DNA from 4 places in the Kroppenstedtia sanguinis genome. Region 4 is predicted to be linked to each of the others. Evidence: riboswitches for the same ligand, from Rfam matches in the RefSeq annotation. Region 4 holds a riboswitch; each other region holds the start of a gene.
The links. Region 4 has a riboswitch for cobalamin ahead of JOD24_RS02290 (ABC transporter substrate-binding protein). Riboswitches for the same ligand answer to the same signal wherever they lie in the genome.
Positions count from the first base shown of each region.

Region 1: another riboswitch for cobalamin. It lies ahead of JOD24_RS10180 (ribonucleoside-diphosphate reductase subunit alpha); the one in region 4 lies ahead of JOD24_RS02290 (ABC transporter substrate-binding protein).
Region 2: another riboswitch for cobalamin. It lies ahead of metE (5-methyltetrahydropteroyltriglutamate--homocysteine S-methyltransferase); the one in region 4 lies ahead of JOD24_RS02290 (ABC transporter substrate-binding protein).
Region 3: another riboswitch for cobalamin. It lies ahead of JOD24_RS03315 (DUF4430 domain-containing protein); the one in region 4 lies ahead of JOD24_RS02290 (ABC transporter substrate-binding protein).

Region 1 is NZ_JBNPXF010000015.1:15,946-23,877, reverse strand. Features, by position in the region: gene ispE (4-(cytidine 5'-diphospho)-2-C-methyl-D-erythritol kinase) at 1-2, opposite strand, end outside; gene JOD24_RS10190 (small, acid-soluble spore protein, alpha/beta type) at 197-367, opposite strand; gene JOD24_RS10185 (ribonucleotide-diphosphate reductase subunit beta) at 520-1,548, opposite strand; gene JOD24_RS10180 (ribonucleoside-diphosphate reductase subunit alpha) at 1,562-3,811, opposite strand; cobalamin riboswitch at 4,038-4,240, opposite strand; gene veg (biofilm formation stimulator Veg) at 4,378-4,665, opposite strand; gene JOD24_RS10170 (ribonuclease H-like YkuK family protein) at 4,839-5,312, opposite strand; gene rsmA (16S rRNA (adenine(1518)-N(6)/adenine(1519)-N(6))-dimethyltransferase RsmA) at 5,367-6,251, opposite strand; gene rnmV (ribonuclease M5) at 6,235-6,831, opposite strand; gene JOD24_RS10155 (TatD family hydrolase) at 6,855-7,631, opposite strand.
Region 2 is NZ_JBNPXF010000006.1:53,992-61,923, reverse strand. Features, by position in the region: gene JOD24_RS05340 (helix-turn-helix transcriptional regulator) at 1-405, opposite strand, end outside; gene JOD24_RS05335 (SDR family NAD(P)-dependent oxidoreductase) at 608-1,459, shown strand; gene metE (5-methyltetrahydropteroyltriglutamate--homocysteine S-methyltransferase) at 2,120-4,432, opposite strand; cobalamin riboswitch at 4,551-4,743, opposite strand; gene JOD24_RS05325 (stage II sporulation protein M) at 5,172-6,182, opposite strand; gene JOD24_RS05320 (RDD family protein) at 6,246-7,019, shown strand; gene JOD24_RS05315 (hypothetical protein) at 7,210-7,371, shown strand; gene JOD24_RS05310 (zinc-binding dehydrogenase) at 7,854-7,932, shown strand, end outside.
Region 3 is NZ_JBNPXF010000003.1:160,564-168,495, reverse strand. Features, by position in the region: gene JOD24_RS03330 (ABC transporter ATP-binding protein) at 1-1,410, opposite strand, end outside; gene JOD24_RS03325 (energy-coupling factor transporter transmembrane component T) at 1,403-2,269, opposite strand; gene JOD24_RS03320 (DUF4430 domain-containing protein) at 2,270-2,986, opposite strand; gene JOD24_RS03315 (DUF4430 domain-containing protein) at 2,983-4,947, opposite strand; cobalamin riboswitch at 5,082-5,270, opposite strand; gene JOD24_RS03310 (M15 family metallopeptidase) at 5,365-6,234, opposite strand; gene JOD24_RS03305 (catalase) at 7,008-7,932, opposite strand, start outside.
Region 4 is NZ_JBNPXF010000002.1:127,825-135,756, reverse strand. Features, by position in the region: gene JOD24_RS02310 (YkvI family membrane protein) at 1-378, shown strand, start outside; gene JOD24_RS02305 (nitroreductase family protein) at 463-1,026, shown strand; gene JOD24_RS02300 (glycerol-3-phosphate acyltransferase) at 1,104-1,661, shown strand; gene JOD24_RS02295 (DUF2797 domain-containing protein) at 1,732-2,523, opposite strand; cobalamin riboswitch at 4,126-4,322, shown strand; gene JOD24_RS02290 (ABC transporter substrate-binding protein) at 4,465-5,415, shown strand; gene JOD24_RS02285 (FecCD family ABC transporter permease) at 5,460-6,440, shown strand; gene JOD24_RS02280 (heme ABC transporter ATP-binding protein) at 6,478-7,269, shown strand; gene JOD24_RS02275 (cob(I)yrinic acid a,c-diamide adenosyltransferase) at 7,329-7,886, shown strand.

The DNA.
Region 1 (7,932 bases), on a different contig from region 4:
AATATTTCGCCCCCCCTTTCCGCACCCTGTTCCAACCCAAAAAAAGAAGGTAAGTTGGCTTTACTATTGTATCATGTGCATATATCCCATAAAAGCAAAGAAAACGGGCGGGGAAAGTTCCCCGCCCGTGCCCATAACCGGATCCGTTGAGGTATCCTGACTCCGTGTCAGAATCCAGTGAATGTCAGTTGCAGGTTCATCGATTCGCCATACGCTCTTCGGCCAGCTCAATGGCCCGTTTCACCATATTCCCCGCATCTCGAGCCTTGATTCCGCCCCAGCCTTCGCGCTGAACCACATCATAAAAGCCTAGTTCTTTGGCCAATTCGATCTTCAAGTCTTCCGACATGATTCCCCGCCGTGCCATCTGACTCCTCCCTTTCCTTCTCCGGCCGGGCAACCTTAGTATGGACTCAACTGATGATCTCTGCCCATCCAATGCCTTCCTTTCCTCGCTCGATTGGATTCGGGAAGGACGCACCCCTGATGTGATCTACTCTTTACATCCTGACTAAAGACTTACAAATCGTCAAACCCGTTGTCAGAGGAAACCTTGCTGTACTGGCGGGATTTCCCTTCAAAAAAGTCCTGTTTCCCCCGGTTGACATCCTGATAGGCGATCACCCATCGCATGGGATTCTTGCGATATCCTTCGAAGGGCCGTTCCGCCCCCAGTTCATGAGCGCGTTTGTTCGCCATAAAACGGATATAGGCCCGGAGCTCATCCGGCCGAATCCCGTCGAAGCGATCACCGAGAACCGTTTCCCCCCACCGAATCTCCAATTCCGCCGCCCGCCGAAAAGCTTCGGTCACAAAGTTCCGGCTTTCCTCCGTGTCCAATTCGGGAAACTCCTGTAACAGTTGCTGGTAAATCTGAACAAACAGTCGGACGTGAAGTTGCTCATCCCGGTTGATATAGTTGATCATGGTGGAGGTGGAAACCATCTTCTGGTGACGGGCCAGATTGTAGAAAAAGGTGAACCCAGAATAAAAGTTGAGCCCCTCCAGAATCACATCAAAAACGATAGAACGGAGTAATGTGAGCGGTTCAGGATTATCCACAAAATCCTGATACCCATCCACAATAAATTCATTCCGTTCCCGTAGGACTTGATCGTGCTTCCAGTATTCAAACACCTCTTCTTGTTCCTGCCGGTTTACAAGGGAGGAAAGGACATAGGAATAAGATTGGTTATGGACGACTTCCTGAAAAGAAAGCACCGTCATCAAGGCCGACAGACTGGAATCAGTCAAATAATCGGCCACCCTTGATGAATAATCGGTCTGGATCGAGTCGAGAAAAGCCAGCAGTCCGATGATTTTTTTAAAGGCGACTTGTTCTTCTTCCGTTAATCGCCCCCACTGTTTGATGTCTTCCGACATATTGATTTCAAAAGGAGTCCAAAAATTGGACAGCATGTTCTTGTACAGAGGATACGCCCAAGGGAAGCGGCAATCATCCCAGTTCAATACATTGGAAGATTGCCCATTGATGATCCCAGTGCTGGCATTGGGTGCGATCGGATCATACAGTTTACGTTTTTTCATGGTTTTTCCCTCCTCAGCTGGAACAGCTCTCACAATCGTCTACATAATCCGTCGCTGTGGACCGTAAGTAGTAGGTGGTTTTCAGACCCAACTTCCAGGCGGTCAGGTGCAGATCCAGCAGATCTCGGGCTTTGATGTCATGACGCACATACAGATTCAGGGATTGAGACTGATCGATATAGCGTTGACGGGCCGCTGCCTGTCGTAGGCTCCAGCGTTGGTCCATCTCATGGGCCGGTTTATAATACCAGCTGGTCTCCGGGGTGAGATCCGGCGCAGTAACCGGTATTTTGTAATTTTTCTTCTCTTCGCTGTATTCCCGGCGAAACACAGGATCGATGGAAGCGGTACTACCAGCGATCAGAGAAGTGCTCGCATTGGGAGCCACCGCCATCAGCCAAGCGTTGCGCAGTCCATAACGGCGGACCTCCTCCGCCAAGCTGCGCCAGGGCTCCTCCTGCAATCCCCTTTTTGCAAAATAGGCTCCGGTCTGCCAGTCGCTCCCTTCAAAGAGCGAATAAGCACCTTTCTCCCGGGCCAATTCCATGGAGGCTCGAATCGTGAGCTGAGCGATCTCTCCGTATAGCTCTTCCCCATAGTGGACCGCCTCCTCCGATTCCCAGCGGATCCCTTTGAGAGCCAACAAATGATGCCATCCAAAGGTACCTAATCCGATCGCCCGATATTTTTGGTTAGTGATTCTCGCCTGGGGAACTTCGATCGTGTTCAGATCGATCACATTGTCCAACATCCGCACCTGAACCGGAATCAATCGTTTCAACACTCCGTCAGTCACCGCCCGCCCCAGATTGATGGAGGAGAGGTTACAGACAACAAAATCGCCGGGTTCCTTGGTGATCAGGATCTTCCCGTCTTCCACGCGCTCCTCCCGCAACAGTGTCGGACTCATATTCTGCATGATCTCAGTACACAAGTTGGAGCAGTAGACCAGCCCAGCATGACTGTTGGGGTTTTTGCGGTTCGCTTCATCTCGATAAAACATATAGGGCGTACCTGTTTCCAACTGGGAAACCATGATCCGCTTCATCAATTCAATTGCCGGGACCGTAGTCCGGTCCAAACCCGGATGCTGTACACAGGCTGCGTATCTCTCCCGGAAACTGCCTTCTCCCGGTTCCTCATCATAAAAATCTTCCAGCGACCAGCCCATCACCCTTCGGACTTGGTGCGGATCAAACAGATGCCAATCTTCCCGGGCCTCCACTGCCTCCATAAAAAGGTCAGGAATACACACGCCGGTGAAGAGATCATGGGTCCGCAGCCGTTCATCTCCATTGTTCAGCTTGGCATCGAGAAAGGAGAGAATATCTTGATGCCAGATATCCAGGTAGACCGCGATCGACCCTTTTCGTTGTCCCAACTGATCCACACTTACCGCGGTGTTGTTCAATTGTTTCATCCAAGGGATTACCCCTGAGCTGATCCCTTTGTATCCTTTGATATCGCTCCCACGGGACCGGATTTTGCCCAGGTAGACACCCAGACCCCCTCCTCCTTTGGAAACCTTGGCCACATCGGTGTTGCTGTCATAAATCCCCTGTAGACTGTCATCCACCGTGTCCACAAAACAGGAAGATAATTGGCCAAAATTTTTGCCGGCATTGGACAGGGTAGGTGTGGCTACAGTCATATACAGATGGGAGAGAGCCCAGTAGGCTTCCCGTACCCAATGCATCCGATGCTCTCTTTCTTCCTGGGACATCAGCACCATCGCGATGATAAGAAATCGCTCCTGGGGAAGCTCGTACAATTCTCCTGCCTGGGAGCGGGCCAAGTAACGGTCAGCCAAGGTTCTCAGTCCCGCATAGGTGAACAGACGATCCCGCTCCGGACGGATGATCGTCGCCAATTCCTCGATTTCCCCTCGAGTATAGCCTTCCAACAGTAAAGGAGAGTAGACGCTGGATTTTGTCAGCACTTGGATTAACTCATAAAAATCTCCGTAGGGTTCCCCTTGACGGAATGGATGGCGCGAGGCCTCCTCGTAAAGCCGCGCCAAATAGATCCGCGAGGCTACAAAAGTCCAATCTGGTTCCTCACTGCTGACCCGTTCCAAGGCGTCTAGGATCATCCGGTCAGAAATTTGATCCGCAGAATCTCCTTCCCGAAAGGAGCGCAACTGTTGAGCGATGTACTCTTGAAGATCCAGTTTGGGAAAGTCGCTCACCAAAGGTTGGAGAAAATTTTCCATGGCCTGCCTGTCACGGGGAATCGTTTCTGTCGACAACAGCGTTCCGATCATTTCATCTCCGCCTTCCTCTGGAGTGATCTTCCGCCAGAAGCGTTGGAATCAAATCCTTTGGTAACACTTCTAGGGAGCTCTTCCAGGGCAAATAAAAAAACACCCTTATTCCAGGTGTTGGTAGGTTTGGAACACGGCGAAATAAGCAGGCTTACAGCAGAAGCCCCTGATCAGTCTTCTTTGACCGAATCCGCCGTTTCCAAGTCCCAACCCCCGAAGACTGGAAACATACAGGACAACGCAGGCAGGTCTACTGGCTCATGCTTCACCCTAGTCCGGTCCTTCCCGCCCAGTCAGCCCCCTCAGGGACCCGACAGGGCAGTGGTCACACCGTTTCGTCCACATTTACAGTTGCGGGGACAGCTCCGGCTTTACACCGAATTCCCTTTTCAGCTTCCCAAAGGAAGCACCTGCATCCCATAAACACAACATATTGAGTTTCCGAAGATGTACAACCCCATCATATCGAAAAACGGAGCAGATGTAAACAAAAAATCCGAACCCTGTGGGATCGGATTATGAGAAACTCATGCAAGCCATGAGTCAGCCCGGATTTATATCAGATATTATTGTTGTTGGGGATCTTTCACATATTTAACGGGGACTTGTCCTTCATCTTGGAAAACGGTCAATTCCACCGTCTCTGTCAGGATGTCGGCGTAACTGTAAGAAACGCGTTCAAAGGAGTGTTGATCCTCGTCCAGTTTGACGATAAACACGGAAGGGTATGTCTCTTCGAGCACCCCGCTGCGTTCAATCGTTTTGCGACGTCCACTGTTGGCTTTCAACCGGATTTTTTGACCGATATAGCCATCCAAGGTCCGTTTTATTTCAGACAGCGCATTCCTACCCATTTAGCTCGACCACCTCACTCACAGAGATTATACCATGAGTCAGGTGCAATTGTCAAAACGTGAATTATAGCAAGGGTCTAAGCCCTATGTCAACGGGTAAAACCGGTAATTGTCAATAAAAGTTCCTTCCCGACAAAACTTTGTCATGATCGACAAACCTTCGCTGAACCGCTTCATTTGGTAAAACGATCCGCCACAGAGCTAGCGGCGTAGGCGTCAGGCTTGATCTTGGCGGTATATCCCACCGAGGTGACCCAACCCACTACCTCCTGAATCAGTTTTCGGGTCTCTCCCTTCCGCCCCACATCCAGGTGAACTTCCACCGGCAACTCCAGAGAAGCCCCCAGAAAACCTTCTTCTTTCAATCGTTCCATCAGATCCAGGCTGTACTCCGTCTCTTTGTAGATCCGATAACGGAGATCCAGCAAAGGGCGACTTTTCTTTTTGGAGTAGAAAAAGAGAGCTCCTTTTCCCACCCGGTGTATAATGATGGCGGTTACGAACAGTGTCTCTTTGTGATCGGTCTGGGAGTCTGTCCCGATCACCATTTTATAAATGGCATTTCGATCTTCATCGATATAGGCATAAATCTCGGAGATCATTTGCTCCAGACGGATCCGACCCCTGCGTGGATGATAGAACTGCAACTTCCATTCGCCTCCGAAGTTCCGGGCGTTGCCGGCTAGTTTTCCCCTGTGGGTTCAGTTCCCCGTCACTTCATCCAGTCGGTTGCTTAAGAAAGCAAATTCCTCCAGCGATAGGGTTTCTCCTCGCCGCTTGGGGTCAATCCCCGCCTCCAGCAACACCCGAGAGAGAATCGCTTTTTCCTGTCCAAGCACAGCTCCTGTACTCAGGGCATTTAGGAGTGTCTTGCGCCGCTGGCCGAAAGCCGCCCGGATCACACGGAATAACAAAGCTTCATCCCGAACTTCCACTGGTGGTTGCTCACGGATCTTCAGTTGGATCACAGCGGAATCCACTTGGGGGCGGGGGACAAAAACATGGGCCGGGACCTTGGTAACCCATTCCGTTTCCGCATAATACCGAGCGGCAACCGTAATCGAACCGTAGGCTTTGCTTCCAGGGGAAGCGGTGAGACGTTCTGCCACCTCTTTTTGAATCATGATCACGATCCGATCCAGCGGAAGTTTTTCCTCCAACAACCGCATCAGGATCGGAGTCGTGACATAATAGGGAAGGTTGGCCACTACACTGATCCGATGGCAGTCCCCCAGGTAATCCCGCAACAGCCTGGTCAGATCCAAATTCATCACATCGCCGTGAAGGATATGGACATGAGGTTGTTCTGAGAACAGACTGCTGAGAACCGGAATCAGCCGATCATCCAATTCCACTGCGACCACCTGACCGGCTGCCATCGCCAACCGTTCGGTCAGGGCCCCGATCCCTGGGCCGATCTCCAACACTCCGGCTTCCGGGTCTAGTCCCGCGGCCTCGATCATCTGATCCAGTATCCGGGGATCTGTAAGAAAATGCTGACCCAGGCTTTTCTTCAGTCGCAATCCCTTTTCTGCCAACAATTGGCGTGTCCGTTCCGCAATCCTGACTTCATCCATCCTCTTCATCCTCTCCCACTCTGTGCAACGCTTCTTCAAATTCCTTTGCTGTGATGTGCAAGAGATGAAGACGGCGAAAGAATTGCTTGGCGTTTCCGTATCCAATCCCCAGGGCTACAGCAAGCTTTTCCCGGAGCAGCCGGGATTTTGGATGACCGACCAGCCCCGCCTCCCGATATCTTTCCCAGGAAACGCCGGTGGCAAACGGTTCTCCTGCTTCATGACGAGCCTTTGCCAACGCCTGACGAATCACTTCCGGAGCGGCATGTTCCACTCCGAGTCCGTGAGCACCCCTCGCTTCCTCCTGGGAGATGAAGGCATGTTTGCAACCAGGCACCTCCCGGGAGACGATGCGTCGGATTCGCTCTCCGGCTCCGTCGGGATCGGTCAGGATAATCACCCCCCGCGCATCCAGGGCCCGCTTCACCTCGGCGATCACATCGGAACCTACTGCCGATCCCCGGGTCTCAATGGTATCTGCACGAACTGCCCGACGGAGAGCTTCTGTATCATTCCGTCCCTCTACGACAATCACTTCTTTAACCGATAGCTGTTGAATAATTCCCACCCTTTTCCTATGTAACCACAACGGAGATTACCCACCCCCGTTGTTCAGCCTGCATCCTCGATCCGAAACAGACGGTTGGCGTTTGCAAAAGTCTGACGGGCCAGTTCTTCCAAAGGCATCTGCCGCAGCTCTGCAATTTTCTCCGCCACCAGCCGGACATAGCCGGACTCGTTTCGCTTGCCCCGATAGGGGTGCGGTGCAAGGTATGGAGCATCAGTCTCCACCACCAGACGGTCCAGGGGAACCTGGACGGCGATCTCTTTGGGGAGTTTGGCGTTTTTAAAGGTGACGGGGCCTCCCAGTCCGATATAAAAATTCATATCCAGACATTGGCTGGCGATCTCCCAGTTCCCACTGAAACAATGCATGACTCCGCCCACCTCTTCCGCCTTTTCCTCCCGCAGGATCTGGATCACATCCGCATCCGCTTCCCGGTTATGGATAATGATGGGCATGTCCAGCTCCCGGGCCAGACGGATCTGTTGGCGGAAGACACTCTCTTGCACTCCCTTCGGTGATTCGTCCCAGTGGTAGTCCAAACCCATCTCACCCAGTGCCACGACCTTGGGATGATTCGTTAAGGATTCGATCCAGTCCAGATCCTCCTCTGTACAGTGAATAGCATCCACAGGATGCCAGCCTACAGCTGCATACATAAAATCATAAGTTTCCACTAGCTTCAAAGTCTCTTCAATGGTCTCACGGTTAAAACCGACATTGAGGATCCGGGTGACTCCCTGCTCCTGGGCCCGTCGGATCACTTCTTCCCGATCTGAGTTAAATTGTTCATCATTCAAGTGGGTATGACTGTCAAAAAGCACGGTCTCCCTCCTGTCTCTTTTGTACGGAAATCGTTGTATATGGTCAGGCCTGTTGATTAGCCCTATTTTAGGGTGGGGAGATTGTGCCCTCCTACAAGGAAGTGAAGACATGCCGCTCCAATTCGGACCATTGGCGGGCAGGAGGGAAGCAACACAAAATGAATGTTGTCCCTAGAAACGTTGTGGTACCCGCGTTTTCGGGATGAGGTTTCACATTCCGGCATCAAATTTCTGATGATCCAAAATCCCTCCATGTGAAACCCCACCCTCCCTGTCAAGGGTTTTTTCACAACACTTCAGG
Region 2 (7,932 bases), on a different contig from region 4:
CAAACGCGTTACGGATTGACCATCTGCCCGTTCATAGCAGATCAAAATCTTGTTCTCGTTCCAGATGGCTGCTTGCAAGGTTTTAAAGGAGGCGATCTTTTCCTGGGAGGGCTTCCAAGTACTCGTGTCGATATGGATGCGTTGCTGGATTTCTTTTGCGCTGTTGCGATCCGCTCTCGGAAGAGAGGCTAACAATTTGTTTCTCGCATCTTCAGCGGTACGGTTTAGCCCCAGGTCATTTAACAAATGATCAGAGGGAGAAATCAATAATGCCCGTAGTTCCGATGCTTTCAGACCGGTCAGGTGGGTTCGGTAACCCTCCAGCAGACGCCAACCGCCACCTACTCCCCGTTCAGCTGAGACAGGTATACCAGCTCCACTAAGTGCTTCCATATCCCTGTGGATGGTTCGCTGGGAGACTTCCAGCCGTTCTGACAGCCATTTCGCGGTCAGCCGCCCGTGTACCTACAACAACAACAGAATGGATACCAAACGATCCGCCCGCATATAGCACTCCTTTCTGTGAAAATCATCGATAAATAAGACAATGGATGTCATGTATCGTCTTGTATGCTTACCTTATCAAAGGAGAGAGAGGATGAGAAACATGAGATCCTTGGAAGGAAAAATCGCTTTAGTTACCGGGGCCAGCCGAGGGGCGGGACGAGGCATTGCGGTGGAGTTGGGGAAAGCGGGGGCCACTCTTTATATTACAGGAAGAAGCCTTCAAGGGAAGGCAACAAAGGATCGGCCAGGCACACTGGATGAAACCCTTTCTCAAATTCAAGCTTGTGGAGGGGTGGGGGTGGCGATCCGTTGTGATCATACTCGGGATGAAGAGATAGAGGCGTTGATTGCCCGGATTCAAGACGAACAGGGGCGCCTGGATATCTTGGTCAACAATGTATGGGGCGGGAATGAGCTTGCGATTAAAAATGAACCGTTTTGGGAGTTGTCCCTGGATCATTGGGATCACATGTTTACTGCCGGAGTGCGGGCGCAACTGGTAACCAACCGTTTTGCTATCCCTTTGATACGAGAACAGAAAGCAGGGGTGATCTTGCACACGACTTTTTGGGATGAGTATAAGTACACCGGCCACTTTTATTATGATTTGGCCAAAAGTACCTTGAACCGGATGGCTTACGGGTTATCTATCGAGTTGAAACAGGACGGAATCGCGGTACTGGCAGTCTCCCCTGGCTGGATGCGGACGGAATTGGTACTGCAACATTTCGGCACCGATGAAAATCATTGGCGTGAAGTGGAGGCATTGCAACAGACGGAATCCCCTCATTACGTGGGACGTGGGATCTGCGCCTTGGTAGCGGATCCCGATGTGCTTCAAAAAAGCGGACGAGTGTGGCCGGTGGGGCAGTTAGCCAGAGAATACGGGTTCACGGATATCGATGGTCGGCAGGTTCCGGTCTTTCGCATCCCTGATCCTGATGGGGATTGAACTGATCTAGAGGGATCTACGACGTGCACAAACCGGTTCCTTTATGTGAGGGAGCCGGTTAACTTATGCCGAAAGATATTTAGAAGTGTTATGATTACCTTTCCTTTAGGTCCCTGTATAGCTTGGGGGAGTGAAGCGATCCTAGGCACGACTTTATCCTGAGGATATGACGACTTTTTCACAATGCTTCTAGGAGAAGACGATGCATTGTGAAAGCAATTCGAATAGTTTTCTAACATCCCCTAAGTTTCTAAACGGGGGATATATTTCTGCAAGAAGGTACACTGAAAACATTGAGCTAAGTGCAGAATTATATCTCCAGGGATCCTTCCTACTTAAGCAACCCAATTTAGAACCGGATCCAGATCATATCGCCACGAATCTCATTGTTATACAATTTTGCACTATCGATTGAAAATAAAGGTTTAAGATAAAAAACCAAACCAGTTTGTATAACAAACATCATATTTAGTAAAACGGTAGGATCTTTTGTCTGGAGAAAAGATTTACGTTAACAACGCAAGTACTTCGAAGCATGTGAGGTAACATCAAACCGGAATCCCCCGTTGATCACAACGGAGGATTCCAATACCGAATCTATGACTCATATAATGAGGGGTAGGTACGGGGATTAGTAGCTCCTTCTACTCAATTGTCAACTTATTTTTGAGCGATTTCCGCATGTTCCTTGCGTAGCTGGCGGGCGGCTTCCACTAGGTTACGGAGAGAGGAGACCGCTTCCTCCCGGGTACGGGTCTTCAGACCACAGTCGGGATTAACCCAGAGCTGGGAAGGGTTGAGAACACGCAAAGCCCGGTGCATCAGGCGGGTCATCTCTTCCCTATTCGGTATGCGAGGGCTGTGGATGTCATAGACGCCAGGTCCGATTTCTCGTTCATAGTGCACTTCTTCAAAGGCTTGGATCAAATCTCCATGACTGCGTGAAGTTTCGATGGAGATGACATCGGCGTCCAATTCCTGGATGGCGTCTAGAATGTCGTGGAATTCACTGTAACACATATGGGTATGAACCTGAGTAGCTGGATGGGCTCCTGCGGTCGCCAGACGAAAAGCGGCAACGGCCCATTCCAGGTATGCATCCCGTTCCTTCGCTTTTAAGGGCAACCCTTCCCGAAGAGCGGGTTCATCCATCTGGATGACGGAGATACCTGACTCCTCCAGTTGTTTCACTTCTTCCCGAAGAGCGAGTGCGATCTGTCGAGCGACCTGGGGCCGGGGGAGGTCCTCCCGCACAAAGGACCAGTTGAGAATGGTGATCGGTCCGGTCAGCATGCCTTTGACAGGCTTGGAGGTCAAGCTTTGAGCGTATACGACTTCCTTCAAGGTCATCGGTTTCCGGTAGACAACATCTCCGAACAGAATAGGGGGTTTGACGCAACGCGATCCGTAGGACTGTACCCAACCCTGACGGGTGACGACAAATCCCTCCAGCTTTTCCCCGAAATACTCTACCATGTCGGTACGTTCAAATTCTCCGTGCACCAGCACATCGAGGCCGATTTCCTCCTGAACATGGATCCATTTCCGGATCTCTTGCTGAATAAACTCCCGATAACTTTCATCGGATTGCTTCCCTTGTTTCCAAGCCCGGCGGTTTCTGCGAACCTCATCGCTCTGGGGCAGACTGCCGATGGTGGTGGTGGGGAACAGGGGAAGAGTCAAGCGTTGTGCCTGGATCGTTTTCCGTTCTGAGTAGGGAGCTAAACGGCGAGTATCCTGGTCTGTGATCCGATCTGTGGCTTCTTGCACATCTTTCCGAGTACGCCAAGGAGAATGGGCCAACTCCTCTAAGGCCGAATGAGAAGCAGCCAGTTTCTCTGAGAACTTTTCTGCACCCTCTACCAGCGCATGAGTCAGCAAGACGATTTCTTCTAACTTTTCTTCTGCAAAGGAGAGAGAATGTTTCAGCACCGACGGCAATTCTGTTTCCTGTTTCACTGAGAGAGGAATATGAAGCAAACTGCAGGAAGGTTGAATCCACCACCCACTACAGGCGGCCTGCTGGGTCCATTCATCCTGCAAAAACTCCAATTCCTGCAGCAGATCGGCACGCCAGATGTTGCGGCCGTCTAGAATTCCGATTCCGAGTACTTTTTCTTCCGGGAATCCGTGTTGAGAGAGGGATTTTAGGTTTTCTTCCCGTCCTGCTTGGAAGTCGAGGCCGATTCCTGCGACGGGAAAGGAAAGGGTTCGTTTATAGTGTTCCAAGGAGCCAAAATAGGTCTGTAGCATGATACGAATCCCAGGCGCCGCTTGATTCAATTTTTCATACACGGCGGCCACCATTTCATGTTCTTCCTGGGAATGGGGGAGGACGAGAGCAGGTTCATCCAGTTGTACCCACTGTACCCCTTCGCACTCCAGTTCGATTAGGATCTGTGCGTAGAGAGGTGTTAACTGTTCCAAAATGGTCGGCAATTTTTCCGAGGGGAAGCCTTTGGATAGTTTGGTAAAGGTATAGGGACCGATGAGAACAGGTTTTCCTTCAATCCCCAAACATTTATTCGCTTCTCGATAAGCTTCCAGAGGGCGGTTTTCCAGTAATACCGGTTCAGTATCCTTTTCCCATTCCGGAACGATATAGTGATAGTTGGTGTTGAACCACTTGGTCATCTCACAGGCTGCATTCTCCCCGTCTCCCCGGGCCATGGCGAAGTACGTATGCAGGGGCACAGGGCCTTCTCCGTGTCCAAAGCGGCGGGGAACCAGGCCAAACATGACGGCCATGTCCAACATGTGATCATAACATGTAAAGTCTCCAACAGGGATCCGTGAAAGTCCAGCTTCTTGTTGTTGGCGCCAGCTTTCTAAACGGAGCTGTTTCATCTCTGCGATCAGATCGTTTTCTTCCAATTTTCCTGCCCAGTGGTTCTCCAAAGCTTTTTTCCATTCCCGCTGGGCTCCGATGCGAGGGAAACCTAAATTGCTGCTCTCGATGTTCAATGCGGCCACGCCTCCTTATAGCAATAAAAAAAGCATTCCACGACATCCAGACAAGTGGAAATGCTTAGCCAGGCCGCATGTTTCTCCGGCGGTACATTCCAACACCTCCCTATCTCCCGTAGGTCGAACAGTGTTTTCGGAACAGGCAGGTCTCCTGGCTCCGGGATCCATGCCCCATCTGCCTTCCCGATCGCCAATGGATCAGTGGCTTGTCAGATGGGACTCTTCCGTTACAGTGGCGGGACCGCGCCGGATTTTCACCGGCTTCCCTTTTCAACCCTCTCCCTTCGGAAAAGGGTACCTGTTCCCATGTAATTCATTTTGGTGAAAGAGTCCATGCTTTCAGACTTGGGGATACATTCTCATGAATAAGTATGAAAGTCAAGATCAAAAATCCGTGGGTCGAAGGGAATCATGCATCGTTTCGACACTTCTAAATAAACCCTTGCGACAAGCGGAAGCTTATGGATACATAAAGCTTAATCTCCAATAAGAAAAACCAGTTTGTAATACAAACTAACATAACATCCATTATTAGATAAAAATCACTTCCGAAGAATAGAGAAAGGAAAACAATAGAGGGTCATCAAAGTATAAACCCACCATACTTTAGCAGCGTTGAAGAGGGACGACAATCGGTTTTTTTATGCAAAAACGGAGACGTATTGAATATGACTGTCACAAAGAAAAACAACCGGATTTCAACACCGGTTGTTTTTCTTTGTTTTCACTGTTTTCCCCCTGGATTTCAGGTACAATTGAAAGGAGCTGCTTCATTGGTGGCGGAAGCCTGCGGTTGCTGACGGTGCAAAAGCCAGGCGGGACGGCCAAAGTAAATGAACAGAATTAGCAAGGTGATGAGAGCCACCAGGTACTTACTCCAATGTGGCCACGGAGCAGGGGTGATAAACCCTTCGATCAGGGCAGCCACGATAAACATCGGGATCACACCCAGGATCAGTTGGACCGTCACTTTCCCCTCTCCTTTGAAAGCCTCCATACGGGTTCGTTCCCCAGGGACCCAGAAGGCATAGGCGAGAGACATTCCCGCAGCACCAGCGATGAAAATAGCGGTCAGCTCAATCACCCCGTGGGGCCAGATAAAAGCCCAAAAGGCGTAGGCTTCCCCGGCCCGATGGAAGAGGGCGGCGATCGCTCCGATCAGGAGTCCGTTTGAAAACAACACCCATAGAGTACCCACACCCAAAAGGGCTCCCAATGCAAAGCAAAGGAAAGCCACTTGAATGTTATTGGTCATAATCGTGCTGGAGGCGATGGCATGATTCCATTGTTCGCTGGATTGCAAGGCATGGGGGTTGATATCCACCCCCTGCGGGAGAAAAGCCGCCGCATACGCGGGATTTAGCCAGGTAAAGCCAAAGGCGAGCCCAGCGCCTGCCACAAACAGCAGGAGTGCGACCAAGAAAAAGGGGATCCGCTCATGAAACAATGCTGGAAAGCGACGGGTGAAAAAACGAAGCCCCTCTCTTAAATCCCCTTTTCCTTGGGTGGCATAGATCGCTTCGTGAGCTTGTGCCGCCAATCCATTCAGATAATCTGTCACAGTATGGTCGGGGAAATAGGTCTGCGCATAAGCGAGATGTGAGGTGACTCGGCGGTATGTATGTCCCAATTCATTCAATTCTTTGCGACGAGCCTGACGGGAGCGAAATATTCGGATCAGTTCTTCCAAACGATCCCAGTCTGGCTGATGTTTACGTATAAAATAGGGCAGACGGTAAGCGGATGACCTTGACATTGCGATGTAATCACCTCCATGAATGAATTGTATCACGAAGTTTGTTGGAAAGGAGAGAGGTCGATGGAAAACCGGGTCACCGTGACAACTCCTGAACATGTGAAGCTGGAGTTTACAACAGCGGGGCTGGGGAGTCGGGCACTCTCCCTATTGCTGGACTGGCTGATCCTTGGGTTTGTTCAATCCATCCTCGCTTTCTTTGGAGTCTTGTTTTTTGTCGCCTCGGCCAATCTGAATAGTCCCTTTTGGGCTTCGGTGATGATGGCAATTTTTCTGTTTCTGCTCTTTTTCATTCCCTTGTGTTACTATGTCCTCACGGAATATTTCATGAATGGACAAACAGTAGGGAAACGGGTTGTCGGATTACGGGTGGTGACAGATCGCGGGGTGGCTCCGGGGTTCTTGGCAATATTTCTGCGGAATCTGTTGCGAGTGGTGGACAGTCTGCCCTTTTCCTACTTGGCCGGTGGAATCAGCATCTTTATTAACCGTCGGGAAAAACGGATAGGAGATTTGGTTGCCGGGACGATGGTCGTACAGATGGAAAAGCGAGAGGCTCCTCGTGTCCAACCGTTGTTTTCCCACCAGGAGCCGGTCCTGACCCTGGCGGAATTGACGGGGGTATCGGATCGGCAGTGGATCCTATTGGGTCGTTTCTTGACCCGACGAGAGGCGATATTCCCCGAGGCGAGGAAGAATTTGGCGCAAAGACTGGCTTGCTTACTGTTACCCCCTGCAAAGGCGATCCCCGGTCAGGAGGAATTTTATCTGGAAGCGGCCTATTTTCAGTTGCGCAATCAACAGATGAACTGGGAGGGGGATTTCCGTGGAAGGTGACATCGCTTGGGGCTCCGAAGCAGGATGCTGATTGGGGATCGAGCTTGCCCTTTACCGAGCACTGGCCGGGAGGGAAATCACGTCTGGTTTACCTGTCTTCCCGGAATGGATGGAGATGAGGCCGGAAGGCTGGCAGAGGAGTTACAGTCTTTCGGTATACAAGCGCGCTTTTTAGTCATCAATCTGGGAGATGGCGCATCAACATTTGAAGGGGGAAGTGGAGCGGGGGCTACCCCGGATTCTGATCAACAATGTCGCCCATTTCGAATGGGATCTCACCTTTGAGGAACTGGACGTAGCCCGCCTGGTTGCCTTAAAAGAAGCAGGCCGGATCACGAGACAGGTGATCTGATTTTCACAGTAAAACATCCCGGAAGTCTTGATAAATCAAGGTTTCCGGGATGTTTTACGGCAATTGAACCGAAAATTCAGATCTGGGTGAACGAAGGATAAGGCAAAAAACCGGATCGTCAATGTCGGTCGCCCGGAGAGTCTGTTTGAATTATCCTGATTCCGCAGGCGAAATGGTGGATGTGAGAGTATTCCTCTTGGCTATGGTGTTCTCTCCCCTGAAAAAGACGCTTTTCACTCCGGCCATTGCTTAAAGGTTCCAGGCTTTTTTTGCAATTTGCATGATCCTGTTCACGCTTATAACAGGCCATGTTCAGGCCGACTGAATTTTCAGCGGGAAGTGGGTCTGCTATGATAAGGGGTACAGTTTGGTCGAAAGGAAGGAGATGTCGAGAGGTTGAGAGAGAAAAGCTTCTTTATCGGATGAGATCCCCCCGTAGAGATCAAGAGGGATTGAACAGGGATATGAAGGAGGTATGTTTCGTGAAGGCTGTCGTCCACCATACACCCTCGGGGTTTGAGGGTCTGAAAGTGACGGAGATGAAGGAAGCGGTCCCCGGAA
Region 3 (7,932 bases), on a different contig from region 4:
AGAAAAAAGGCTTTTACAGGCGGGATCCACTCCTTTGGTCGGTTCATCCAGCAACAGGATGTCCAGATCGCGCAGGAGGAGACAGGCCAAGGCCACCTTCTGCATTTCCCCGCCGCTGAGATCGTGAGGATGCCGAGCAAGAAGAGCGGTTAAGGAAAAACGGGAGATCGCCTCCTCCCGCCGCTTCCGCCCTTCTTCTCCTCCGTGCCGGGAAGCAGCCAACAGTTCGGCTTCCACGGTTTCATGAAGAAAATAAGCCTCGGGATTTTGTGGGAGGTACCCGATGGGACGGCTATACCCTCGTAAGGAGCGCCGGTTCCTTTTCTTTCCCTGATATCGGATCGATCCAGTATTCGGATGTAACAGTCCAGCCATCACCTGTAACAACGTGGACTTACCTGAACCATTTCCGCCGAAGATCGCCACACACTCTCCGGAAAAAACATCGAAGGTGGTCTGTTTCAGCACCGCTTCCTCGGGCGTATACCCAAAATCCACCTGTCGCAGGGATAATCGAGGGGGGCTGATAGGCTCCCCATAGAGTCCATCGGGATGGGCGGAAGACAAGGGATGTATCTCTCCCCTCTTCCGTAGCCACTCCCTCCCTTCCCTCACCGTTAATGGCAGGGAATCCCCTTTAGCCCTCTCCGCCTGCAAAACCAGAGCCGGCACCGCAGGGATCAACTCCTGATAACCTGGCCCCGCCGCCTTCATCCAGCGGATCCCTTCCCGGGGAGATCCGTTGAAACAAAGCCTCCCCTGATTCATCACCAGTACCCGATCCGCCAGAGGATACGCCTCTTCCAAGCGATGTTCGGTGAAAATCACCGTCATGCCGGTCTCTTCGTTCAACCGTTTCACGGTGTGCAGAAAGCGAACGGCAGCGACTGGGTCCAAGTGACCTGTCGGTTCATCCAACAATAACAGCCGGGGGCGCAAGGCCAGAACCGAGGCCAAATTTAGCAACTGTTTTTGCCCACCGGATAAGGATTCCGTGCGCCGAGACAAGATTTTTTCCAAACCTAGATAAGCGCTGGTCTCTGCTACCCGTCGGCGCATCAGATCAGAGGAAAACCCCAGATTTTCCATACCGAAAACCAACTCTTGCAAGGCGTTTTCCATTACGATCTGATGTTCAGGATGTTGAAACACCATCCCGATCTCGCCGGCTGCCCGATGTGCCGGAAGATCCTGCAACGGGATCCCCCCGTATCGAATCTCGCCCGTCATTTGACCGGCGGGACGCAACTCCCTCTTGATCATTCGAAGCCAGGTGGTCTTTCCACCCCCTGACGGACCGCAGAGGAGGACAAACTCACCAGGTGGGATGGAAAGAGAGATATCTTGCAAGGCAGGAGAAGACGTCTCCGGATAGTTGAAACCGACCTGGACACAGTGCAGATCATTCACGAATGATTCCCCCTAGTTCCACCAAGACAGGAAAACCAAAAAAAGCGAGGTATCCTCCCAGAAGTGCCCATCCCCCATCCGTCAATTCCAGGGATTCCAGCACAGGATAGATGGTCAAAATCCCCAACCCCTGACTCCAACCATACAGACAAGCCCCCCCTGCGATGACCAGAAAGAGAAGAGCCACCCCGTCTTTGGAACGCCACCGGTAAGGGGAGTAGGAGGAGCGTCTCCCAATCCCGTAGCCGCGGGCCTTCATCGAGTCCGCCGTCTGCAATCCCTCTTCCAAAGACCAAGTGAGTAACACTTCCAACCGCTTCATCGATCGGCGCAATCGTTCCCGCAGAGATAGTTTCGGAATTTCATCCTCCCGGGACCGATGGACCCTCCCGATCTCATCCAGCCTCTCCCGCAACAAGGGAACAAACCGGAGTGCCAACACCGTCAGCAACGCCCACTGGGGTAACAGACGAGAAAAAAGATAGAGAAATTTATCCGAGGGGATCACCTGCTGATAAGAAGAAAAGACTGCTATGACGCAAAGAATGATCCCCGCCATCATCCCCCCATATAAGACTGCTTCCCATGTAATCCGATGAGAGCTCCCCTCCCATAGGATATGGGACCCTCGTTGGGAGATCAGGGGATTGACCACCAGAACCAGCCCGGCGGTCATCCCCATCACACCTTTCCACCGAAGCAATTCCTTCCCCCCGTCATACAGCAAATTCACAGCAAACAGGAGAATCCAGGCAGACAGGATAAATAAAGGGTGAAACATCAGCAACAATAGAAGCAGTACCCCGGCATAGTAAAGGAAGGTCACCACGGGGTGCAGATCGCGAAATCCCCGATTCATCTAAAAAGACGCTCCAATATCCCGTCCCAGATCCCGGGTATACCGCCACTCAATCCGATCGCCATGGCGAAGATCGTACACCCCCGCACTGTAGTTAGGAAACACCCCATTCACCTGGTACATCCATCCGCTCTCCGGGCCACCGTCAAACTCATAGAGATTGTTAATTCCCTCCACATACAGCGTCTTTCCCGAACCCCGGGCCTCCATCTGAATCCCCTGTTGGCGGGTCACCCGGAGCAAAACATCGTAAACCGTATCCCCTTTTCGAATTTCCACGCGGGTGGCCGGCAAAATCCGAGCTCCACGATCCCCAGTGATAGAGATGGTTGACGTCGACTGGGGGGCTCTCCCCTTTGCACCCTTAGCGCTACCAGAAGAGCCGGAGGAGGTTTTCTGTGTATCCCTGCCATCGTTGCTGGTAGAAGGATCCGCTTCCACCTTCCCGGAATCAGACTTGCTCTCTCCGCTAGAGATCGCTTCTTTTTTCTGTTTTTCTTTCTCGGCGGAGGCCTTCGATTCCGACCCTTCCGAAGATGATTCCTGCGACTCTTTCCTATCCGAATTCCCTTGTGCCAAATCAGCTTGGCTTTCCCTGGAGGAGTCATCCGCCAAATGAGCCTCCGAGGTTCGGGCAGTGCTATAAGCTTCCCAGCCTCCGGCACCACCTAGCAGAAGGCCGATGGCGATGAGCAGAAGGGAAAGTTTTTTCCTCACTGCCATTTCCTCCTTCGTTCATACAGGTAGAATCCAGCACCGACGAAGGCACACAGCACCCCGAGGAGGATCATGACATAGCCGCGATGAGAGGAGGAAACAGTTTCGGAAGCACCCGGATCTTCTGGCGCGGGGGCTGCAAGGGCCTGCAGAGTGGTGGACTCATCCTCTGGGCCTGCTTTTGCCGGATTCTCCTGCCTGGAGGAGGTTGGAGTGACGCCTGAGCGCTCCATAGAGGGGCCGGAGTCCAAGGCAGGACGCAGATCTATTTCCTCCGCTGGCCCTCCACCGATGGCGAGAAGCGGGCTAGTCGGAAGGGTCCGGGAGGGTTCCACCACCCCACTTCCAGTGCGCGACGGTGAGGGTTTTTCTTTTTTCTCCCCCTCGGGAGCCGGCTTCACATCCGGATTTTTTCCCTCTCCCGGCGAAGCGTTGATATCCCCCAGGTCATAAATCCGAGGTTTCCCTTCCAGAAAATTGCGATAAGAAGTCAGGGCGAGTAACGCTTGTTCACTGGCCATATCATTGGATTTTTCCTCCCCGACATGGGCAAATCCTCCATCCTTCTGTTGATAGGACAGCAGATTTTCCACCACATTTCCACCGGATTTGGTAAAAGCGTTGCTGTGGGGATCCATCCCATTGGAAGTGAGGGCGATGATCACCTGTGAAGCACTTTCGCTGTTTTCCACTCCCCAGGAACGAAATCCCCCGCTCTCTGTCTGCTGAGCAGACAACCACCCAAATCCTCTTTGCTTAGCCTGATCTACCGCTCCTCCATCATAGGGAGCCAACGCTGCCAGCGCCATGGCGGTGAGATCCACATCTCCTGAGGACCCGACCACCAAAGCCCAACTGCCGTCCCGGTTCTGGTTTTCTAACAGCCAGTTCAGTAGTCCTTCCCGGTTCCACTCTGCCCCATCGGGTACGAAATAACGTGCAGAGTCCAAGGCGATCAGAGCGAAGATCACACCGTTGCTTCCTTGAGTCAACATGCCCTTATGGTTACAGATTTTTTCGATCAAATTATACTTATCTATACTTCGGGGGTCCCCGCCGCCAGCACGAATCCCCAGCACCAACCGTTCCACATCGGTTACTTTGCGGAATTCTCCTTCATTCTCCACGATATGACGAATCGTATTTTCCAGGTAGTTCACCGGGACCTTTTCTACTGCCTGAAACAAGCCAAGAGCCTGCCAGTCGGAACCGGAGCCCTCAGCTGAAATCCAGCCGGCTACATCCGCCACCGCTTGGGTCAGATCTCGTTTTTTTACTGAAGCGGTCTTTGCGGAAGTGGTCGCCTGCACTTCTTTGCCGGAGTGCTCCTGGGTTCCCAGAGTGCGGCGGCTCTCTCCGAATGCCTTTTCCCTGGGGAGATTACTGGCTCCATCGGATCGGGGTTTGGATTTCACCGGTGCGTCGGGTTCAGTCCCCGACGGCGGAGCCTTCGGTGCCTCCCGGAGTCGGTTGTTCCCCTCCCCATCTGTACGGGAAAGAGGGAGCCCTACATCCTCGCCCCCGTCGGTGGTATAGACCCACTCCACTACATCCCCGTTCTTCACCGGATGACTGCCAGCACTGTGGGCAGGGAACTCTCCGTTCACCCGAAACATCCAGCCACTGAGTGGCCCGCGATCAAATTCGGCCAGATCGCCGATGGCACGAACATAGAGGCTACTTCCAGAACCCGTGTAGGTCATCTGTTCCGGACCCAGGGTTTTCAGTAAGACGCTGAAAGCCGTCTCATCCGCTTCGATCTCCACTGGCGTTGCAGGGTACATTTCCCGGTGGTCGTCTCCGGTAACCGACAGCTGAACCATGTCTGCCGCTTGTTCCCCAGTTTCCCCTGGGACTACAGGAAGAGTCTCGCCAAGAACCGCAACAGGAAAAGCCGTCAGGAAGAGAATCAAGGCGAAGACAGTAGATAACCACTTTTGGAAGAGGTACATCTCTTTCATCCTTCCTTTGATAATCAGGCACAAAAAAACACCCCGTTCCCTGCGGAGTGTCGTTGATGTGGAATCCCGCCACTAGCATGCCTGTACAGAGGCATATGTCGGCTCCAGTCAACACCTCCTATCCGCGTAGGAATCCTGTGTCGTCGGAACAGGCAGGTCTCCTGGCTCATGTTCATCACCTCCCGCGCCTTCCCGTCTTTCGACAGTGGCATATGGCAGGAGGCTCCCATTCACAGTGGCGGGACCGCGCCGGATTTGCACCGGTCTTCCCTTTTCAGCCGATCGGATCCTGACCGATCGACACCTGTACCTAACAAATATGCGATTGGTTTAAATTCACATCATTGTAGTACCCTTCTTAATTATATCATGATTCGCATAAACCCCAACCTAAAAAAGAGCCGATGATCGGCTCTTTTATCCATCTGATCCCTTTTTCTCAGGATCCACTTCCGTAGCGAATCTCCCGTAGTACTCTTCCAAGGTCCAATCCTTGCTCTGCAGTTCAGTGGCCAGCTTCTTCCCCACATAGCGCAAGTGCCAAGGTTCATAGGTAAATCCAGTGATCTCTTCCTTTCCCTTGGGATACCGGATAATAAAACCGTATTGATGGGCGTGTTTTGCCACCCAGCGCCCTTCCTTGGTTTGCGCAAAGGATTCTTCTAACTTAAAGTCCACATCACTGCATGTGATATCCATAGCCAACCCGGTCTGATGTTCACTGGTACCGGGACGGGCACTCACCTGTTTGGCTGCGCCTCCCTTCCGGTTTCCTTTAAAAGCAAACAGCTCTTTCTGTCGCTCGTAGGATCGGTACCCCGATTGGGCATATAACTTCAATCCCTGCTTCTCTGCTTCGGCAAAGAGTTGTTCCAATGCTTTCCCCGCTTCCCGGCGTAACTGTTTTTTAGGCAGATCTTCATGAAAGGGAAAGGGAACATCAGGAACCACCAAATCCGGTGGAGTGTAGCCATCGGGTAAAGGGTGAGTCTGGTTGACTAAGACGGTGGGACTGGTGGGGTGGGTATCCACCTTGATTTTCTCCGTTTCTTTGGGAGGAGACTTTTTCTCGGTTGCCGCCTTTTGACCTGATTCGATCGGTTCTTTCTCCTCCTTTTTCCCCTCTGCATGAGACGAATCTGCCCCTTGGTACATACCGGACAACCATAATGAGATCCCGGTGATGAGGGTGAAGATCAGCACAAGCCCAATGGGCAGCTGTTTTTTTCGCCGCTCTTGCCTCTGCCTTTCCTTACGGGATCGAAAAGATGACCCATGATAATCCAAAGCTCTGTTCCTCCGTGTATTCCCGGTCTGGGAATCTATCAGTTATGCCAACTATATTAAAAATCAAAGATCCTGTAAAGATTGGTAGAAAGGAAGACCGGAAGCCCACTCCCAATTCAACAGAGCACCATTTCATCATGGGGTTTATGAAAAAAGCAGGAAACTCCCTCCTTTCTCAGGGGATCCGAAAAATATCACCTATCTGATCTCATCTCTTAATCGCACCCGCCTCCGTCACCACCTCCACCACCTCCGTCACTGCAACCGTCGCTGCCAGATTGGCTATCACCTGACCAAAAACTAGGGCCCGACCCTGAATCGGTAAAACCGCTGCTTTGACTTCTTGAACTCTTTCCCCGGAAGATCCCCGGTAAGTTGACGATCAAAATTAAAAGGATAACGATTCCCACAATGATCCATTCCACGATGTTCACCCTCTCCAAAATGATTTTTCAATTTTATATTCGCTTAAAGCCACCCGATCCCTGCCCCTCTCCCTCTAAATTAACATTGTCAGAATGATGTGTTTAGCTATCATTACACTACCAGTGTAGCAAAAGTGCGCAGAGTGAGAGCATCACACATCCTGCGCATTCCCCATGGTCTGCTCCGAATCCGACCCTCTCCATTTCCTTGGGGGAGGATAGGGTCGCGTGGGTGACCACGATCACCCCGCCCGCAACACGGCTAGTCTACACTCCCTTGAATAAAGGCATGAAAAAAGCCGGTTGATCCTTCTCGGATCCAACCGGCTTTTATCCTCTGACACGAATTCACTTCACTCCCGCTGGAACTGACAAGCCCAGCTGTTCAGCGACTCTCTCTCCCCATTCCGGATCTGCCTTGTAGAAATGGCCGATTTGGCGAAGTTTGATCTCATCTCTTTGAACTGGTCTCATATGATCTGCGAAATTTTTCACCAAGCGTTCCCGCTCGTCTTTGCTCATTAAACGATAGAGATCCCCGGCTTGGGTGTAATGATCGTCGCTGTTATAAGCGACACTGTCCGCTTCGCCATTTAACTCAAAGGGAGTCATATTCTGATTGCGATCCTCGATAGGACCATTTAAGCTGTTGGGTTCATAATTGGGTTTACCGCCATCGTTTCCGTTCACCGTCATATAGCCGTCACGCTGCATGTTATGAATACCGGCTTTCGGGCGGTTGACAGGAATCTGTTGATGATTTACACCTAGACGGTAACGATGGGTATCTCCATAGCTGAAGATCCGACCTTGCAGCATCTTGTCCGGGGAGACTTCGATTCCGGGAACGAGATTGCCTGGTGTAAAAGCGGATTGTTCCACTTCGGCAAAGTGGTTTTCCGGATTGCGATTGAGGACCATTTTCCCCACTTCAATCCGCGGATAATCTTTTTTCGATACGGTCTTGGTCACATCAAACAGATCCCACTTGTAAGTTTTATAGTCTTCGTAAGGGATGATCTGAACATACAGCGTCCAGGAGGGATAATTTCCTTCTTCGATCGCATGGAAAAGGTCTGCCCGGTGATAATCCGGTTGTTCACCTGCCAGTTTTGCGGCCAAATCCACGTCGAGCCCTTTTACCCCTTGGTCACTGATGAAGTGATACTTCACCCAGAATGGCTCACCTTGATCATTAACCCATTTAAAAGTATGGCTGCCATATCCGTTCATATGACGGTATGTGGCGGGAATGCCGCGGTCTCCGTGCAGG
Region 4 (7,932 bases):
GTCGGCTTGGGAGTGATGCTGTTGGCCAGCAATTTTGCCTTGGCACTCAAAATTCCCGAGATCTTTCAACTGGAGATTCCCATCGCACTGGTGATCTCCACCCTGGGGGATGGAATGAAATATTTTTTTTTAGCAGTGATGTGGGGTGAAATATTTACCACACTCATCGGGAATGTCTATGGATTGGCCGCCAATCTGGAAAATTGGATTCCGGTTCGGATCAATACGCTGATGGCTCTGATCTTTATCCTAGGATATGTCTGCTCCCTGATCGGGTTCCCGGTATTCGTAGGGTATATCTATCCCTTCTTCGGCTATTGCGGACTGTTGACGTTGCTCCTATTGACATTTTGCAAATATCCGGCCATTCAGAGATGAGATGCTTCGGATTTTCCTAAATGGAGCGGAATCGGATAGAATAGAACGGGAAGCCAATGAAAGGGGAGAGTTTATTTGGATGTGATGGATGCCATTCGGTCCCGGAGGAGTATTGGTAAAGTGAGTGAAACCATGCCGGACCCACAACTGATCGAAAAAGTGCTGGAAGCGGCTCGTTGGGCTCCCAACCATCATATGACCCAACCTTGGAAATTCTTTGTATTGACCGGAGATGCCCGGGTGAGGTTGGGAAAAGTGCTGAGCGAGATCAAAGCGGAGGGGTGGACGGAAGAGGAGCGAGAAGCACAAGCTGAAAGTTTGCAACGAGAGGAACGGAAGCCCTTGAGGGCACCTGTAGTTATCGCTACAGCTGTCCATCCTTCCGAGGATCCAAAGGTAGAGGAAATCGAAGAGATCTGCGCCGTGGCCGCCGGGGTTCAGAATGGGCTACTTACTGCTCATGCTCTGGGGTTGGGAGCGATCTGGCGTACAGGTAAGCCGACTTACCACCCAAGGATGAAGGAGTTTTTTCAACTAGGGGAAAGAGAAACCTTGCTCGGGTTTTTGTACATCGGTTACCCCTCCATTCTTCCCAAGGAACGCCCTCGGGCTCCCATGGAGGAGAAAGTGGAATGGTGGGATCAGTAATGTTCCATCCTTTTTAGGGAAAACCTCCTGTCACCGGTTCCCGGTTGTGCGATCTGCCTGAAAGGGAGAGGGAGAACATGATATGGATCTTGATTGCCGTCATCGGCTACCTGATCGGTTCACTCCCTGCCTTCGCTCTGTTTCAAAGCCGGGGAGCGCCCGGGGTGACTCATCTTTCCCCTGGTGGGTTCCGTCCGGGAAAAGGTCTGCGGGATGGCATGATCTTCGCAGGATTGCAAATAGGGAAAGGGGCGTTGGCTACCCTGATCGGGTTATTGCTGGCAGGGTGGTCGGGAGGTGCACTGGCAGCCGCGGCAGCTGTGCTGGGGGATCTGTTTCCCCTGTTTCGGCCCGTCCACAGCGGGGGAGTGGCCGTCGCTGCAGGGGGCTTGCTGATCCTGAGTCCGCTGTTGCTAGCAGTGGGGTTGGGCATCTATTTGCTGACTCTTTTTCTCACCCGTTATTTTTCCGTCTCTGTACTTTTTGCTTCCATCGGGGTTATCCTCTTTTCCCTTGTTTTATTTCCGGGGTTGTATGTGGTGCTGGTGGTATTGTTTGCAGGGGGCTTGATTCTGTTACGAAGGAAAGGGCGTCCGGATCGCTGGCGCTACTGGAGTTTTCGCCACAAGCGATGAAAAATACCTATGTCAAAGCCGCTGACGAAGGCTACTCCGTCAGCGGCTTCGATTTTTTGTTGTTCGTTTTTCAAACCGCCACTTCCACTTTATATCCGCTGAACTTGCGGATATTGATCACTCCGCTATCCAGTATGAGATATTGGGCCTTGGCTCCGAGGAGTTTGCCCTGGATCTGATCCACTTTGTCCAGGTTCAGGGGCTTGACCTTTTCCGGGAATTCCAGACAAGGGTAATGAAAGGTCAGCGGTTCTCGATCCCCCTGATAGTATCCTCGGTACTCTTCCGGGATTTTTTCCTCCATATCGGCACGTACCTCCAGCAGATCTCGGTCGGCGATCTCATTTTTGAGCATCCGTCGCCAGTTGGTCTTGTCCTTGATAAATTGCGCCAAGACCATCTCGAGCTCGCCTGCGGTTTTGCGGTCGGGAACCTCAGCGATGGGAACCGCTGTCACGGCTCCTTGGTCGATCCATCGTTTCGGCATGTTGGTTTTCCGGGTAATTCCCACTTTGACGTCATCACTGATCGCCAGATAGACGATATGAGGTTGCATGCAATGGCGTTCGCCAAAGGCAGGATCCCGACAGGTGCCCAGGTGAAAGTGGCACTGGTGAGGCTTCACAATACATAAGTCATTCTCTGCTCGGTCCCGGAAGCAAGGATAGCAGGAACCGCTGTTAAAAGTCTTTTTGATCTTTCGTCCACAGTATATACAAGCTTTTTCTCCCAAAAAGCGGATCTCCAGTTCTTCCCCTAGCAATTCGTTGATGGGTAGCTTCTGATCGGAAAAAGGCCAGAAGTAGGTAATCGGATCTGTATGCTGATGGATCAACGGCTGGACATAGCCGGTCAACTGCATAGATGAACACACTCCTTTTTCAAAACCGTGAAAAGGCCGGGCCCAAATCTATGAACATGGGTTCTAAATTCATTATGTCATATGGGATTCTTTCACGAAAGATAGGTTTCAAAGCTTCCTTGCGGCTTCTGCAGGTGAGCAATATAAAACCTTCCGGCTCAGGCGTGTTGATTAGCCATATTTTGGGTGGGGAGATCGTGTTCACCCACGCGACCGTTGCCATCCGGCAAGGAAGTGAAAACTGGCCGCTCCAAATCTGACCATCGGGCAGGGGCAAAGCTTTACGGAAGCAACACAGGGAAGAGGTTGCCCCTAAACGCCCTCCCTCCAGATTCTCCGCTGGGTAGGATGGCTACCTTTATTCCAGGGCTTCAGCCCATCGAGATTGTAGTGCCTGTGGCGCAAAGGTCGCTTTGGCAGCACACGACTCCCTTCCGCTGCCCATTTTCTGGTTAATCAACAGCCCTGCTTCCGGCTATATTCTCTCGATTTGGATTGATTTACAATAGAGTCGGTAACGGATTATACACCATATGGAAATTAAGCTTTGGATTGGAAGGGATGATATGAAAAATTCCTTGTTACGATCAGGAGAGTGCCCACCTGAAAGCCGCCGCCGAGGAATTGGAGCAACAGGGGAAGCTCTCCAATTCCACAGCTTTAACTAAAAAAATCGATCAGAGGGTTGAGATGATGAAAAAATACCGAATCAAGCAATATCAGTACCTGGAGAACCGGGTGGAAAAGGTTCTGGAGAATGCTGAAAAGAAACGGGATGAAAATCTGGAGAAGTAGGACGGATTGGAGGGAGCTGAAACCTCTGATATAGGAACTTCGTTATAATAATTGAAAGTGGCAGCGTCCTAAAGGATTAGGATTTGCATCTTGCAGAGTGGCTAGCCAATCCCCTTTTTTCATTGATTGACATATATTTTTACATGGGTTATAGTTTTGAAGAAACGATTTCGAAGGTTGAAAATGATGTCTTTGCAAGATGAAAAACCATTGCAATCCTCTTTTTAATTGATAAGAATTAGTTTAACCCCCTTGAGACGAAAAGGCCGACCCATATTGGTCGGCCTTTTCGTCTTGAAAAAATTCAGCTGAAAATTTTTTGCAGGAGCCGGGGCCGCCTCGATGGCTTCCATCAGTTGTAGAGTAGTCCCTTCGGGGTGGAAGTTAGAATCATTGTGAAACCCCATCATTTAACCAGGCGTGTGGATTAAACATATTTTGGGTAGGAAATAAGGTCGGGAGGGGGGGACGGTGAACAGCCTTTGCACCCATAGGGCACAAGTCTCGCCAGGGTCGCTTTCCGCTCCCGGGTCTCGCTATGCGTTCTTTGCAAGAGATCGTAACCGTCCTACCCACCCGGTCCCCTCATACATCAGACTTCTTCACGGGCCAGGTCGCTTGGGTAGCCGACTTCCTTCTGCTGTTCAACTTTGGTTCATCAACTTTTTCTGTCCATCTGAGGCGGTGCGGCAGGGATGTCCGCATCTGTCCTCCCTTTGCCAATTTGTTACCAGTTTTTTTCTTTGCAGGCCGCTGGCAGTCCCTATAATTGAACCAGTTCTCAGTTTCATTATATAATGGGATCACAAGTCGATAGGATGAAAAGGTCTCCCCGTCACCACGGAGAACGGGGAGTGAAAAGGGAAGGCCGGTGAGATTCCGGTGCGGTCCCGCCACTGTATTTGGGGAGCGAAGCCGCAGGATGCCACTGTTCTACAGAACGGGAAGGTGCGGCGGAGTGAGGATCCATAAGCCAGGAGACCTGCCTTTTCATCTGGGAAACTTGCGATCTCCTTCGAGGCTGAGGAGAGCAACTGCCCGGATCCTGGGATCGTTTTTTTTGATTCGGTCAGGAACCCCTGTGCCTCACGGCAAGTGGGGTTTTTCTTTTTGCCTCGGGAAAAACGGTGAATGGGAGCGGATGAGATGAAAAGATGGACGCGAATTTCTGCAATTGGATTATCCCTGCTGCTCGTGTTTGCGATGGTCGCCTGTGCGCCCACTCCAAATGCACCTGCTGACAACGAGGATTCCGGAAAGCAGGAAGCCGGTTTTCCAGTCACCTTGACAGATGGCACGGACACCCAGGTGACCGTAAAAAAAGAACCCAAACGGATCATATCCTTGATTCCCAGCATGACGGAGACGGCATACGCCTTGGGATTGGAGGACCGGATGGTGGGGGTGACGACCAATGATGATTATCCCGCCGAGGTCAAAAAGGTGGAAAAAGTGGGTGATATGAAGATCGACACGGAGAAGGTGCTCTCCTTGAAACCGGATCTGGTTCTGGCTTCAGAGGGTCTGAACGGGAAGGAGACCGTGGACAAGCTCCGCAAGCTGGGATTGACAGTCATCGCCTATGAACCTGAGAATCTGGAGGGTGTGTTCCAACAGATTCAGGATGTGGGGAAAGCGACAGGTGCCGGGAAAAAGTCGGATGAGCTGATCTCCAAGATGAAGAAAGAGGAACAGCAAGCGAAAAAGATCGCTGCCAAGGTACCAAGGGACAAACAGGCCAAGGTATGGATCGAAGTCTCTTCCGATCTATTTACTGCCGGAGAGGGCACTTTCATGGATGAACTGATCACACTGGCTGGTGGGAAAAACGTGGCGAAGGGAGAGAAAGGCTGGTTCCAAGCCTCCTCGGAGAATGTGGTCAAATGGAATCCCGATGTGATCCTCTACACCCATTCAGATAAAGAGGAGAAAATCGCAGCCCGGGGCGGCTGGAAAAGTATCCAGGCTATAAAGGAAGACCGGGTAGAACAGCTGGATAGCAATATCGTCAGTCGCCCCGGACCGAGAATCACCCAAGGGTTGCTCCAGATTTCCGAGGCGATCTACCCTGAAATATATGCCGAAACAGTCAAATGAAGCGATGGGGTTGGTTCTCACGGTTCCTGGTTTGGTCACTCGCTTTGAGCCTTCTGCTATTGATGGCGATGGGTGCGGCGGTCTCTTGGGGCAGTGCGGAGCTGGGATGGGAAGAACTCTGGCGAACCGTGGAGGATAAGTGGACGGGAGAGAAAACCGTGGATCCGGCGACTGAGGCGATCCTCTGGCAAATTCGTCTCCCCCGGGTGATTCTCTCCGCCCTGGTGGGGATGGCCTTGGCAGGAGCAGGGGTGGTGTTTCAGGGATTGTTGCGCAACCCTCTCGCCGACCCCTATATCCTTGGGGTCTCCTCCGGTGCTGCCCTGGGGGCGGCGATCGCCATCTTTACTGGTGCCGGCGTGGCCTGGTTGGGGGGATGGACGGTGCCGGTCTGGGCCTTTCTCTTCGCCACGGCGGCTCTCATCCTCGTCATTGGACTGGCGGGCAGAGGGATGAGTCGATCAACCCTGATCCTGTCCGGCGTGGTGATCCAGGCCTTTTTCGGTGCGATGCTAACCTTTATAATCGGGATCTCTTCAGCAGAAGAGTTGCAACGGATCCAGTTTTGGATCATGGGAAGTGTGGCTGCCCGGGAGTGGCACCATATCTATGTCGTGCTCCCTTTTTTGATTTCCGGGCTGCTTTTGATTTGGCTGATGGCGCGCCCCCTAAACTTGTTTTCCCTGGGAGAGCGGTCTGCCGCTCACCTGGGTGTCCCCGTCCGTCGGACTCGGCTGGTGCTGTTGCTTTCGGCCACCTTGATGACGGCAGCCGCTGTTTCTGTCTCCGGCACGATCGGATTTGTGGGGTTGATTATTCCTCACATCATGCGCCGAATCGTGGGTCCGGATCATCGGGTGTTGATCCCCGCCGCCGTATTGGCGGGAGGACTCTTCCTCGTCGGGGCAGATACCGTGGCCCGGACTGTGATGGAGCCTCGGGAGCTGCCCATCGGGGTGGTAACCGCCCTCGTCGGTGCACCGTTTTTTGCTTGGCAGCTAAAGCGCAGACACGAATATCCATGAGTGACTGGGAGCGATTGGGGATAAGGGGTAGATGGAGATGCTGATTGCAGAGGGTTTGCATAAATCTTATCCAAACCGGAAGGTCTTGCGCGGGGTAAATCTTGCGGTGTCCCCTGGGGAGATGTTGGGAGTGCTCGGTCCGAACGGTAGCGGAAAGACCACACTGATCCGGTTGTTGACCGGGGAGGAGCCTTTCGATGAGGGGGAAGTTTGGCTGGATGGGCGCCCCCTGTCCGCTTGGTCTCAGCGGGAGAAGGCCAAACGATTGGCCGTTCTTCCCCAGGAAGGGCTGCCTTCGGTTCCTTTCACGGTCAAAGAAGTGGTGGAGATGGGACGTCATCCCCATCAGGGTTTTTGGCCCTGGGAGGGAGAAGGGGATCAGCAAGTGGTGGAGAAGGTATTGCAGGAAACCGGCCTGGAGGCGGATGGCGATCGACAGGTGGATCAGTTGAGTGGAGGGGAACGGCAACGGGTGGCGATTGCCAAGGCGATGGCACAACGCCCCCGCGTGTTGATCCTGGATGAACCGACCACCTTCCTCGATATCGCCCATCAGTTGGGGATGCTGGACTGGATCCGGTCCTGGAGTCAGAAGGAGGGGGTGGCGGTCCTAATCGTCCTCCATGATCTCAACTTGGCGGCTCTTTATTGCGATCGGCTCCTGATGTTAAAAGGGGGCGTCTGTTTTGTACAGGGAACGCCCTCCGACGTATTGACTCCCGATCGGATCCGGGAAGTATACGGGGTGGAACCCGTTCTCACCCAACACCCGATCACCCATGCACCTCAGGTTTTGCTCCAACCAGGAGAGGAGATCCAACCGTCCTGAAATCGGCAGGATCGTTTCTGTTGTGATCACGGGAGACTCAAACCGAGGAGGAATGAAATATGAAACTATATACCCGGACCGGGGATGAGGGGAAAACCGGTGTGATCGGAGGCAGGGTGGATAAGGATGATATCCGGGTGGAGGCTTATGGCACCCTGGATGAGGTGAATGCCTTTGTTGGAGAAGCGATCAGCCGCCTGGATTCCGAGGCGTATGGGGATCTGATCGCCGAACTGACAGAGATTCAGCATGAGCTGTTTGATGCGGGGGGAGATCTGGCCCAGGCGGGCAGAAAGCGGAATTATAAAGTGAGCGGAGAGAGTGTAACTCGTCTGGAAGAGTGGATCGATCGCTATGAGCAGGAGACGCCGGAAATCCGCAGGTTTATTCTGCCTGGGGGAAGCCCGGCAGCGGCGGTGTTGCACATCTGCCGGGTACTCACCCGGAGAGCGGAACGGCGGGTGGTCACCCTCACTGGAGAACAGGAGACCAATGAAGAGGTTCGCCGCTACCTGAACCGCCTGTCGGATTATTTCTTTGCGATCGCCCGTGTGGTCAACGTTCGAAAAGGGATCGGTGACGTGGAATACAAACGGGGAGGCCAGGTCTTTAAGTAATCGGCTTCCATCGGGTATACTAGGGCATGTCTGGTAATGCAAGATT